4 regions of the Lysinibacillus sp. RU7 genome follow, and region 4 is predicted to be linked to each of the others. Evidence: riboswitches for the same ligand, from Rfam matches in the RefSeq annotation. Region 4 holds a riboswitch; each other region holds the start of a gene.
The links. Region 4 has a riboswitch for S-adenosylmethionine ahead of AC3II9_RS05970 (O-acetylhomoserine aminocarboxypropyltransferase/cysteine synthase family protein). Riboswitches for the same ligand answer to the same signal wherever they lie in the genome.
Positions count from the first base shown of each region.

Region 1: another riboswitch for S-adenosylmethionine. It lies ahead of metK (methionine adenosyltransferase); the one in region 4 lies ahead of AC3II9_RS05970 (O-acetylhomoserine aminocarboxypropyltransferase/cysteine synthase family protein).
Region 2: another riboswitch for S-adenosylmethionine. It lies ahead of AC3II9_RS03300 (methionine ABC transporter ATP-binding protein); the one in region 4 lies ahead of AC3II9_RS05970 (O-acetylhomoserine aminocarboxypropyltransferase/cysteine synthase family protein).
Region 3: another riboswitch for S-adenosylmethionine. It lies ahead of AC3II9_RS16020 (bifunctional homocysteine S-methyltransferase/methylenetetrahydrofolate reductase); the one in region 4 lies ahead of AC3II9_RS05970 (O-acetylhomoserine aminocarboxypropyltransferase/cysteine synthase family protein).

Region 1 is NZ_JBYQFK010000015.1:106,322-109,481, forward strand. Features, by position in the region: gene metK (methionine adenosyltransferase) at 104-1,300, opposite strand; SAM riboswitch class I at 1,537-1,655, opposite strand; gene pckA (phosphoenolpyruvate carboxykinase (ATP)) at 1,856-3,160, shown strand, end outside.
Region 2 is NZ_JBYQFK010000003.1:74,399-77,558, reverse strand. Features, by position in the region: gene AC3II9_RS03320 (arsenate reductase family protein) at 152-508, shown strand; gene gcvH (glycine cleavage system protein GcvH) at 586-966, shown strand; gene AC3II9_RS03310 (toprim domain-containing protein) at 1,031-1,354, shown strand; gene AC3II9_RS03305 (thioredoxin family protein) at 1,364-1,669, shown strand; SAM riboswitch class I at 1,726-1,829, shown strand; gene AC3II9_RS03300 (methionine ABC transporter ATP-binding protein) at 1,913-2,938, shown strand; gene AC3II9_RS03295 (methionine ABC transporter permease) at 2,931-3,160, shown strand, end outside.
Region 3 is NZ_JBYQFK010000023.1:59,151-62,310, reverse strand. Features, by position in the region: gene hemG (protoporphyrinogen oxidase) at 1-1,229, shown strand, start outside; SAM riboswitch class I at 1,327-1,425, shown strand; gene AC3II9_RS16020 (bifunctional homocysteine S-methyltransferase/methylenetetrahydrofolate reductase) at 1,529-3,160, shown strand, end outside.
Region 4 is NZ_JBYQFK010000006.1:20,442-23,601, reverse strand. Features, by position in the region: gene AC3II9_RS05975 (hypothetical protein) at 18-407, opposite strand; gene AC3II9_RS05970 (O-acetylhomoserine aminocarboxypropyltransferase/cysteine synthase family protein) at 610-1,905, opposite strand; SAM riboswitch class I at 2,064-2,173, opposite strand; gene AC3II9_RS05965 (SLC13 family permease) at 2,974-3,160, shown strand, end outside.

The DNA.
Region 1 (3,160 bases), on a different contig from region 4:
ATTTGTATAATCGCCCCCTCTGAATTTTTCACTTAAATTAAAAATAAGCCGCCACATTTGTGACGGCTTTTACCTTATTCCCTGCAAAGAAATGGTATGGTAATTATAATCCTGCTTTTTCGCGTAACAGCTCTGCTTTGTCTGTTTTTTCCCATGGTACATCTAAATCTGTACGACCGAAATGACCATATGCCGCTGTTTGTTTATAGATTGGACGACGTAAATCAAGCATTTGAATAATGCCTGCTGGACGTAAATCAAATAATTCGCGTACCCATTCTACCATTTTACTTTCTTCTACTTTCCCTGTGCCAAATGTGTCAACTGCGATTGATACTGGACGCGCTACTCCAATTGCGTATGCCAGCTGCACTTCTGCACGATCTGCTAAACCAGCTGCTACAATATTTTTTGCTACATAACGTGCTGCATATGCTGCGGAACGGTCAACTTTTGTTGCATCCTTACCAGAGAATGCACCGCCACCATGACGAGCATAACCACCGTATGTATCCACGATAATTTTACGGCCTGTTAAACCAGCATCCCCTTTTGGTCCGCCAATTACGAAACGACCAGTTGGGTTGATGAAGTATTTTGTATTATCATCAATTAACTCCGCCGGTACAACAGCATGAATCACAAGTTCTTTTACATCTTTTTGGATTTGCTCTAATGTTATATCTTCATCATGTTGTGTAGATAATACAATTGTATCAACACGTACAGGCGTATTGTTTTCATCATATTCTATAGTTACTTGTGTTTTACCATCTGGACGAAGGTATGATAGCTCGCCACATTTACGTACTTCTGTTAAGCGACGTGCTAATTTATGTGCTAAGCTAATCGGCAGCGGCATAAGCTCTGGTGTTTCATTGCATGCATAACCAAACATTAAACCTTGGTCACCAGCACCAATTGCTTCAAGTTCTTCGTCAGACATTGAACCTTCACGTGCTTCAAGCGCTTGGTCCACACCTTGTGCAATGTCAGGTGATTGTTCGCCAATTGCAACTAATACAGCTAAATTTTCAGCATCGAAACCGTACTTACCGCGTGTGTAACCAATTTCTGCTACTGTATCGCGCACAATACCTTTAATATCAACATACGTTGAAGTTGTAATCTCACCAGATACTAATACAAGTCCTGTTGTGACAGTCGTTTCACACGCTACACGTGCATTAGGATCTGCGGCTAAAATCGCATCTAAGATAGCATCTGAGATTTGGTCACAGATTTTATCTGGATGCCCTTCTGTTACACTTTCTGATGTAAACAGTCGACGGTTTGTCATTTGTTTTCCTCCTAAAATTGCCCTGCGCAAAGACGCAATATTGATACGGTACTCATTACCCATGTAAGTCTATCCGTACGGATTGAAACTCAAGCCCGTTGCTAACTTTTACACGAGGATTTAGAAAAGCATTATAATAATGAAAAAATTCCAAATGCTGAATTTTTTCTTATAAAAACAAAAAACCCTTTCACTCATTCATCGAGCGAAAGGAATTAACTTTTCGTTACCTTTCACTCTTATCGTTCAAGGAATATGTCCTTGCATCAGGTTGGCACCAACACGTTACGTTTATACGTATTGCAGGTTGCCGGGCTTCATCGGGCCTTGACCCTCCACCAACTCGGGATAAGAGTATCCGTTCAATTTCCCATATTACGAAATTTGTTTTATTATGTCAAACGTTTTATAATCGTTTTAAGAATTATAAAAAATTCACAAAATAAATTAAGAATTAGTATAGATTATTAAAAGCAATGTGTTATACTATTTTTGAATTAAGAATAAACTGCCCTTATCTAAGGGAACTATATAAAAAAGGATGGTATTTAATCGATGAATTCAGTAGAAATCAACAACGAACTGAAGGATTTATTAAGCGGGACAAATGTACAAGTACAACTTTCTGTACCACAATTAGTTGAAAAAGCAACTTCACGCGGTGAAGCTACATTAACAGTTGACGGCGCATTACGTGCTGAAACTGGTAAATATACAGGTCGTTCACCTAAAGATAAGTATATGGTCGAAGAAGAAGGTTCAAAGGACAAAATTGATTGGGGCAAAGTAAACCAACCGATTTCAGCTGAAATTTTCGATAACCTATACGTAAAAGTGGTTAACTACTTAAAAGAGAAAGACGAGTTATTCGTATTCAAAGGATTTGCAGGAGCTGACAAAGACTCTCAGCTATCAATTCAAGTTGTAAACGAGTATGCTTGGCATAATCTTTTCTGTCATCAATTATTCATCCGTCCAACAGCTGAAGAATTAGCTGCTCATGTAGCTGATTTCACAATCGTTTCAGCTCCATCTTTCAAAGCTGATCCTGCTGTTGATGGTACACAATCTGAGACTTTCATCATTACGTCAATGGAAAAGAAAATCATTTTAATCGGTGGTACTGAATATGCTGGTGAAATGAAAAAATCCATCTTCGGTATTATGAACTACTTATTACCAGAGCAAGGTATCTTCCCAATGCACTGTTCTGCAAACGTTGGTGAAGCTGGTGACGTAGCATTATTCTTCGGCTTATCTGGTACTGGTAAAACAACTTTATCAGCTGACGCTGACCGCAAATTAATCGGTGACGATGAGCACGGTTGGTCTGACAATGGTGTATTCAACATCGAAGGCGGATGTTACGCAAAAACAATTAACCTTTCTGCTGAAAAAGAGCCAGAAATTTACAATGCTATTAAATTTGGTGCTGTTTTAGAAAACGTAGTAGTTGATGCAGAAACACGTGTATGTGACTACGATGATGGCTCATTAACTGAAAACACTCGTGTAGCGTATCCAATCGACTACATTGAAAATATCGTAACACCATCTGTTGCAGGTCACCCAAAAACAATCGTATTCTTAACTGCGGATGCTTTCGGTGTGTTACCTCCAATCTCTAAATTAACAAAAGAGCAAGCAATGTATCACTTCTTAAGTGGTTTCACTTCAAAATTAGCTGGTACAGAGCGTGGCGTAACAGAGCCAGAACCAGTATTCTCTACGTGCTTCGGTTCTCCATTCTTACCACTTCCAGCAACAGTGTATGCTGATCAACTAGGGAAGAAAATTGACGAGCACGGTTCACAAGTATTCTTAGTAAACACTGGCTGGACTGGTGGCGAGTACGGCGTA
Region 2 (3,160 bases), on a different contig from region 4:
CCTTTTTGTCGTTCTTTGTTATGTATGAATATGATGATAGAGAGGGGACATCTTTTATGGTGGTGAGGCATATTATTTAGTCTTTTTTTAGCATTTTGCTAGGAAATCTTATACAATAGAAGAGAAGATAACAATAAAAGGAGCTACATACATGCCACTGAAATTTATTCAATATCCAAAATGTACGACATGTAAAAAGGCGCAAAAATGGCTAGAAGAAAACAATATCGCTTACGAATCTGTACACATTGTTGAACAAACGCCAACACAGCAACAATTAACAGAGCTCTATAAGAAAAGTGGTCTGCCACTAAAGAAGTTTTTCAATACGTCAGGTAACAAGTATAAAGAACTAGGCTTAAAGGATAAATTAGCAAATATGTCCGAAGAAGAGCAATTAGCTTTGCTTGCATCTGATGGGATGCTCATTAAACGCCCCATTGTGACAGATGGTGAAAAGGTGACGCTTGGTTTCAAGGAGTCTGACTTCTCAGAAACGTGGAAATAGGCTGAATACAACCTTGTTTTTACTAATGAAATATGTCAAACTGAAAGAGATTTATACATTTTGTTGGAGGGATTTTCATGAGTATTCCTAAAGATTTACGCTACACAAAAGAACACGAATGGGTAAAAATCGAAGGCAATAAAGTACGCGTTGGTATTACGGATTTTGCACAAAACGAACTTGGTGATATTGTATTCGTTGAGCTACCAGAAGTAGGCGATACAGTAACAATTAACGAACCGTTCGGTAGTGTAGAGTCAGTAAAAACAGTTTCTGAATTATATTCACCAGTATCTGGTACAGTAGTAGAAGCAAACGACGAATTATCAGATAACCCAGAATTCGTTAATGAATCTCCATACGAAAATGCTTGGATGATTGTAGTTGAACTTTCAAATGAAGCAGAAGTGGAAGAACTATTAACTGCCGAAGCATACGAAGAGTTTATTTCTGAATAATACAAAGAAGCGCCTGAATCTAGTATGGATTTTGGCGTTTTTTTCAACGTAGGGGGAGAATTGAATGATTGAAAAGTGTATAATCGTAGAAGGTCGCTCTGATAAATTAAAAATTACACCCCTTCTTGCTGAGCAAGTATTGATTTTGTGTACAAATGGCACGATAGACGAAGAAGCATTAATCGATTTACTTGAACCATACGAAGATATTGAGATATTTACCTTTTTTGATCGCGATAAATCAGGGGATTATTTAAGAAAAATTATGCGCCGAACATATAGCGAGGCTGTGCAACTTGAATTACCTGTGCCGTTTAATGGTGTAGCAGAGGCACCAAGTAGTGTCGTGCGTGATATTTTACAAGCGGCTAAATTCAAAGTGAAATAGGATGAGCAGATGGAAGACTGGACAAAAGAACAGTGGCAGGAAATCATAAACGAAAAAGAGATGGCCGCTTTTTATTTATATACACCGATGTGCGGTACATGTGCTGTTGCATCTAAAATGTTAAATGTAGTGGAAGAGTTACTGCCCACATTACCCCTTGGTAAAGCAAATTTAAATTATATGGAAGACCTAGCGTATGACTATGAAATTGAAAGTGTGCCGTGTTTAGTAATCGTTAAAAACGGTAAAATTGCCCAAAAGGTGTACGCGTTTCAATCCGTACTAAATTTGTATGAAATGTTAAAAAACAATTGACGGACAATTAACAGTCATGGTACATTTACATGCATAAAATAAATTTTATAACGTTACTCTTATAAAGAGCGGTGGAGGGAAGTGCCCTATGAAGCCCGGCAACCATCACAATTGTGAAAAGGTGCCAAGTCACTCAAAGTTTTGCTTTGAAAGATGAGAGAACGGTTAACGTATAAATTGTGCGAAAACCTTTCTGCTTGTCTATATTAGTAGGAAGGTTTTTTCGTGTAGAAGGAGTTTATTATGATTGAGTTAAGTAATATAACAAAGGTTTACAAGACGAAAAACGGTGAACTAAAAGCTGTTGACAATGTAAACTTAGCGATTGAGAAAGGCGAAATATACGGTATTATTGGCTATAGTGGTGCTGGTAAAAGTACAATGATTCGCCTGTTAAATGGTTTAGAAAAGCCAACAACAGGTTCGGTAGTGGTGAATGGTGAAGAGATCTCGGCGATTTCGGGCAATAAGCTACGTGCAGCGCGTCAAAAAATTAGTATGATTTTCCAACATTTTAATCTCCTTTGGTCGCGTACAGTGGAAGAAAATATTGCGTTTCCATTAGAAATTGCAGGTGTACCAAAGGCTGAGCGCGCAAAGCGTGTAGCAGAGTTAATCGAGTTAGTTGGTCTTGCAGGGCGTGACAAAGCGTATCCTTCACAACTATCAGGTGGTCAAAAGCAACGTGTCGGCATTGCACGAGCGCTTGCAAACAATCCAGAAGTATTGCTTTGTGATGAAGCGACATCTGCACTTGATCCAGAAACAACGGATTCGATTTTAGAGCTATTATTAGATATTAATAAGCGACTTGGTTTAACAATTGTATTGATTACACACGAAATGCATGTTATTCGCAAAATTTGTCATCGTGTCGCTGTCATGGAAGCTGGAAAGGTAGTAGAGGCAGGCGAAGTATTACATGTCTTCCAAAACCCGCAAGCGCCAATTACAAAAAAATTCGTTTCACAAGTATCTGGTACAAGCGAAACAAAAGAATCGATTGAGCAAATTTTAACAAATTACCCTACAGGGAAGCTTGTGAAAGTGACATTTGTTGGACAAGCAACAGAACAGCCGATCATTTCGCAAGTCATTAAAGAATACGGCGTCGATGTAAATATTGTACATGGTTCGATTTCACATACAACAAGTGGTCCATACGGGACATTAATCGTTCATATTGATGGTACAGAAGAGCAAGTGCAACAAGCACTAAACATATTATCGCAGCATGAAATTCAGACGGAGGTGATTGAACATGCTTAGTCAATTATTTCCGAATGTAAACTGGGAAACGATGTATGAGGCAACATACCAAACGATTTACATGACAGCCATTTCAACCGTTATTACGCTTATTTTAGGTTTAGCCATTGGGATTTTATTGTTTTTAACGAGTCCGAATCAAATGTGGGCAAATAAAATCGTTCATTTTTTAACGGGATCACTTGTAAATATTTTCCGTTCGATTCCGTTTATCGTCTTGAT
Region 3 (3,160 bases), on a different contig from region 4:
ATGGTTTCATTATGGAAACCGGCGCTGATTCTATGGTCGCACGTCATCCAGGTGTGTTGGAGTTAGTTCGTGAGTTAGGGTTTGAATCAGAGCTTGTCTACAATGAGACAGGCGTTTCCTATATTCATACAAATAATGAACTGCACGCGATTCCAGCAGGTTCTACGTTCGGCATTCCGATGAGTATCGAATCCTTGCAAGCAAGTACGCTAATTTCAGATGAAGCGAAGCAACGTGTATTACAAGATGCAACGATGCCGAATACAACGTTTACGAAGGAAAGCTCGATTGGGGCGTTTCTTGAACACTTCTTAGGAGAGGAAATTGTACGGAAGCAAATTGCTCCTGTACTTGCCGGTGTGTATTCAGGGGACTTATATCAACTTTCCCTTGCTTCGACATTACCGTATTTAGTCGACTATAAAAATGAGTACGGCAGTATTATGAAAGGTTTTGAAGCAAACCGTGAGCAGTTTGAAAAGGCGGCCAATAAAAAATTCATTTCATTCCGCAATGGGCTATCGGCCATCATCGATCGGTTAGAAGAAAGTTTACCTGACGTAACATTTATGAAAAAGGCCGAAGTGCATAGCGTAACGAAAATGGGCGACCAATATGAAATGGTCGTAGGAGAAGAAACGATTGTAGCGGATATTGTGGTATTAGCTGTGCCGAATGAAACGGTACGTGAAGTGCTGAAGGATGAAGCGTTGCAAGTGAGCTTGAATAAATTTACAACTGCTTCTGCCATTACACTGTATGTCGGTTTTGATGTACCAGATAGCATATTACCGGCAGATGGAACAGGTTTTATCGTCTCACATAATAGCGATTTAGTATGTGATGCTTCTACTTGGACGAGTCGCAAATGGAAGCATACATCGGCTGACGGGAATTTGCTCGTACGTTTATTTTATAAAAATGTGAATCCACGCTATGCAGAACTCGCAGCAATGACCGATGATGAACTTGTAGCGGTAGCACGGAAGGATATTGCACTCAGTCTCGGTATTCAGGATGAGCCAACTGTTGTTAAGGTAACAAAGTGGATCGATCAAATGCCACGCTATGATTTAGCGCATCATGACGCCTTATCGGTTGTCGTGGCAGATTTAGCGAAGCGCTATCCCAATGTACTGCTTGCGGGTTGCTCTTATTTTGGCGTAGGGATCGGTGCGTGCATTCAAAACGGGAAGCACACAGCCGAGCAGATTGTCGCTATTTTATAAGAAATAATGCATGAAAACGTTTACTATCGCAAAACGTCTTGACGTTCGTTTCATATAACGTTATGATTCTTTTAATTATTGACAAAATTCATATATTTTCTTATCGAGAGAAGCGGAGGGACTGGCCCAATGAAGCTTCAGCAACCAACAATAGTCAGGTGCTAAATCCAGTCGGCAAATGCCGTAAAGATGAGAAGGAATGACGATTTTATAGCCTTCTTATACAAAGAAGGCTTTTTATTTTAGAAAAAAATAACTGAAAAATTGTGCAATTCAGTATAGGGAAAAGAGGGGCATAGATGGGGTTACTTGAAGCTTTACAGACGCGTGTATTAACGGCAGATGGCGCGATTGGGACACTGCTTTATTCATATGGGTTAGATTATTGCCATGAGGAAATGAATGTTACAAGACCCGAAATAGTAGAGAAAATTCATGAGCAATACATTGAAGCGGGAGCAGATATTATTCAAACGAATACGTACGGAGCTAATGCGATTAAATTAGCGCGTTACGGCTATGAAGGTCGTGTGCAAGAGTTTAATGAAGCAGCAGTGGCAATCGCTAAAAAAGCAGCTGAAGGTAAAGCCGTCTTTGTACTCGGAACAATTGGTGGTATTCGTGGTATTCGTAAAAGTGATGCGACATTAGCAGAAATTGTGACGGCTATCGACGAACAGGCAAAGGTGTTACTCGCTGGTGGGGTCGATGGTATTTTACTGGAGACATTTTATGATTACGAAGAAATCCAAGCAGCTGTTCAAACGGTTCGTGCCTTAACAGACTTGCCGATCATTGCTCAAGTATCAATGCATGAGCCAGGTATTTTACAGGGGGGCATTGCACTGGGGGATGCACTTAGTCAGCTGGAAGCACTAGGAGCAGATATTGTTGGTAGTAATTGTCGTTTAGGACCATTCCATACGATTCAAGCATTTGAAAAAGTGAATTTACCGGAAAGAGCTTATTTGTCTGCTTATCCAAATGCCTCGCTACTAGATGTTGAAGATGGCCGTGTCGTGTATGAATCAGAGGCTGATTATTTTGCACGGGCAGCAGAAGAGCTAGTGAAGCAAGGGGTACGTTTAATCGGTGGTTGTTGTGGCACAACGCCAAAGCATATCGAGGCGACGAAAAAACGTTTAGCCAATAGCCAGCCCATTACAGAAAAAGCGAAAAAGCCTGGGACAGTGGAATTTGTTCGTTCACCAGAGCCACGTCAGTATGAACCGCTTCATATGAAAGCAAAACGTGAACGTTCTGTGATTGTAGAGCTAGATACACCGCGTCACCTTGAAATCGAAGGGTTTGTGAAAGGGGCAAAAGCACTTTACGAAAACGGAGCAGATGTCATTATGATGGCGGATAACTCACTCGCTTCACCGCGTATTAGTAACATCGCCATGTCCGCTATTTTGCAAAATGAAGGGGTACGTGTTCTCCCACATTTAACGTGTCGTGACCGTAACTTAATTGGCTTACAGTCACATTTAATGGGGCTTGATGCACTGCAGCTACATGATCTTTTAGTCATTACAGGTGATCCGACAAAGGTAGGGGATTTCCCAGGGGCAACAAGTGTATATGATGTGTCATCGATGGAGCTGATGGCACTCATTAAACAGTTAAATGAAGGGATTTCATTTTCAGGCAAGCCACTTCGTAAAAAAGCTAACTTCTCGGTTGCGGGTGCCTTTAATCCGAATGTGCGTGTCGTAGCACGTGCTGTAGACCGCTTGGAGAAAAAGCTGGAGCATGGCTGTGATTACTTTATTTCGCAACCCGTGTATTCAAAGGAAAAAATAATTGAAACTTATGAAGCGACGAAGCATTTAGAGGCACCCGTTTATATTGGCATTATGCCAGTGACAAGCTTTAGAAGTGCAGAATTTTTACATCATGAAGTGCCGGGCATTAAGCTGTCGGATGAC
Region 4 (3,160 bases):
AGCATATATTTTATAAACTACACGGCAACATCTGCATAAGAATGGCGATAACGATCCAGTACTTTCTTTACGATGATTTCTTCCTTTTTCGTAAAGGGTGGTACCCCATATGTACGATGGACAAGCTGGAATTCACCAAACTTTAAAAACCATTCCTTCGCTGGTAAGCTAATATGATTTGTTCCGTACTCCTGGTATGCATCATACACTTCCTTTATGATGTAACCCGTTGTTTCAAGGTCGTGTGTGGCTTCTGAAAATGCGCTATGTCCGAATGCTTTTTTCCACATCGCATCGACACGCCCTAATAAATATTGGATTGAAATTTGATTTACGAAAGCATGTACTTCATTTAATTCGTATACAAAATATGCTGCGACGTTTTGCGCACTGTAAACATTGCCCATTTTCAACACTCCTTTTCCTACAATTTCAGTTGGTTTTATCTTTAACCTTATATTAATACACCGACAACCTATTGTCAATAATGTTTATAAAATTACTAGGTTTTATTTTTGAAAATAAAAGTGGCTTCCTCGTGAAATGATACGAGTATTACCACCTCCCTTTGCCGCATGAGGCAATTTATTTACCACTAATGGCTATATTTTAAACTTGTGCGCCTGCTTGAGCTTGTGATTTAGCTAAAGCTTGGTCTAAGTCAGCAATGATATCTTCTACATTTTCTAAGCCGATTGAAAGACGAATGAGTCCCTCTGATACACCCGCTACTTGTAATTGCTCTGCTGATAATTGTTGGTGTGTAGTAGACGCTGGGTGAATCACTAATGAACGTGCATCTCCAACGTTTGCTACGTGCGATAGTAGTTCTACACTATTGATGAACTCGCGCCCTGCATCACGACCGCCTTTTAATTCAAATGTGAGCATCGAGCCGTAACCATGCTTTAAATATTTCTTCGCCGCATCATGTGATGGGAAGTCTTCAAAGCCTGGGTAATTTACTTTTTCCACGAATGGGTGGTTTTTTAAGTACTCCCCTACTTTTGTTGCATTTTCATTGTGACGAGCCACACGCAAATGAAGCGTTTCTAGCCCTTGAATGAAGTTAAAGGCAGCGTCTGCTGATAATGTTGGCCCAAAATCACGTAATAATTGCACACGTAATTTTGTTGCGAATGCTGCATTGGGTACATCAATACCATAGCGTAAGCCGTGGTAGCTTGTGTCTGGTTCTGTAAATCCTGGGAAGCGACCTTGCGTCCAGTCAAATTTCCCTGCATCTACGACTACGCCACCAATTGTCGTACCGTGACCACCAATCCATTTTGTAGCGGAATGGACCACAACATCGGCACCGAAGTCAATCGGATTTGAGCCATATGGCGATGGGAATGTATTGTCGATAATTAATGGTAAGCCATGCTCATGTGCAATATTTGCTACTGCTTCGATATCTAAAATATTTAAAGACGGATTCCCTACTGTTTCTGCATATAATGCTTTTGTGTTTTCATTAATAGCTTTACGGAAGTTTTCTGGATCACTTTCGTCTACGAATGTCGTTGTAATGCCGTAACGAGGTAGTGTGTTCGCGAATAAATTGTATGTGCCGCCATAAAGCGAACCTGCTGCTACAATGTTATCTCCTGTACCTGCAATATTTAAAATTGAGAATGCGATTGCAGCGGAACCAGATGAAAGCCCTACTGCAGCCGTCCCTTTTTCAATTAAAGCAATACGTTCTTCAAATACGCCAACTGTTGGGTTCATAATACGTGAATAAATGTTTCCTGCCTCTTCTAAAGCGAAAAGACGTTGCGCATGAGCAGTGTCTTTAAAGGCATACGCCGTTGTGCGGTAAATAGGTACAGCGATTGCGCCTGTGACAGGATCTGGCTTTTGACCACCGTGTAATAATAACGTTTCTGGTTTTTGTGACATGAGTAAATTCCTCCTAAAGTATAATCGATGGATAATCGGTTGAGGAGGATTTCGAAAACGTAACCCCTCTTAATTTGGAAGTTGCTTTTTATACAAATGAGTACAAAAAGCCCTCTTCTCAAAATAAGAAGAGGGCTGCGAATGAGCAAGTTTTCCTCCCCTTATCTTTCAGATCCCGATTCGAATCTGTAGGAATTAGCACCTTAGTAAGTTGTTACTGGTTGCTGGGCATCACAGGGCCTAGTCCCTCCGCCTCTCTCGATAAGAGTATATGATTCATGTTCCATCTGTTGTTTCACAGTATAAAACAATTAAATCCGATTCGTCAACTATTAATTTAAAATTTTCTGAAATTAACGCTTTATACTCTCCTACTAAACTATTAATTAACTAAATTTTAACAGTATATTCATATAGAAACGTTATAATCAACATAACAATTAGGAATGTACAGGCATTGTAAAATCAGCATTAAAATGATGCCTAAAGAAGTTAAATACATTTCTAATATAATACTTAACAACCTGATGTCAGTTGTTAACTCATAACGGGCAAATTAAGAAACATATATTACCATTTAAGTAACCGTTACTTTCCGCTGCGGCACTCGCTTTCCACGGGCGAGATCAAGCCTCCTCGTCGCTCATCCTTCGCTTCTGCGGGGTCTTGATTGTCTCGCTTTTCCCGTAGGAGTCTCGTGCCTCCGCTACAAGCAACTATTGTTCAATAAAAATAGTGTGCTCAAAACAATAAATATCCTCAGAGATTACAGGGGCTACTAGGCAACGATATGTGTAAATAGAAAGAAAATGATTTCTTTTAAAGAAGAGAAATGTTTTTCTAGTATATTGAGAAGTATTTACTTTTGCCGTAGCGCGCCATCGCCACAGGAGCCGGAACAGGAGATCCAAACAGGCCGCGCCTGTTTTAGCTCCTGTGTAGGCTGTGGCAAAGCGCGGAGGCTATGATACATACCTTTCACTATTTAACTGATATTTTTAGGATGCAATTTTGCTCATTACGAGGTTGTTAAGTATTATAAACATCTATTAAAAGGAGTGTGGCATGATGGGAAAATTACAAGCTTCAAAATCAACACCTTCTGTACAAACCGTAGTCATAGAACCAAAAGAAACGAACAAACGCAATTTAAAACCACTCTGGATTGGACTTGCATTTGCAGCACTAATTATCATTACGTTGTTACCGAACAACGGGGAATTACCTATAGCAGGGCAACGTGGACTTGCTATTT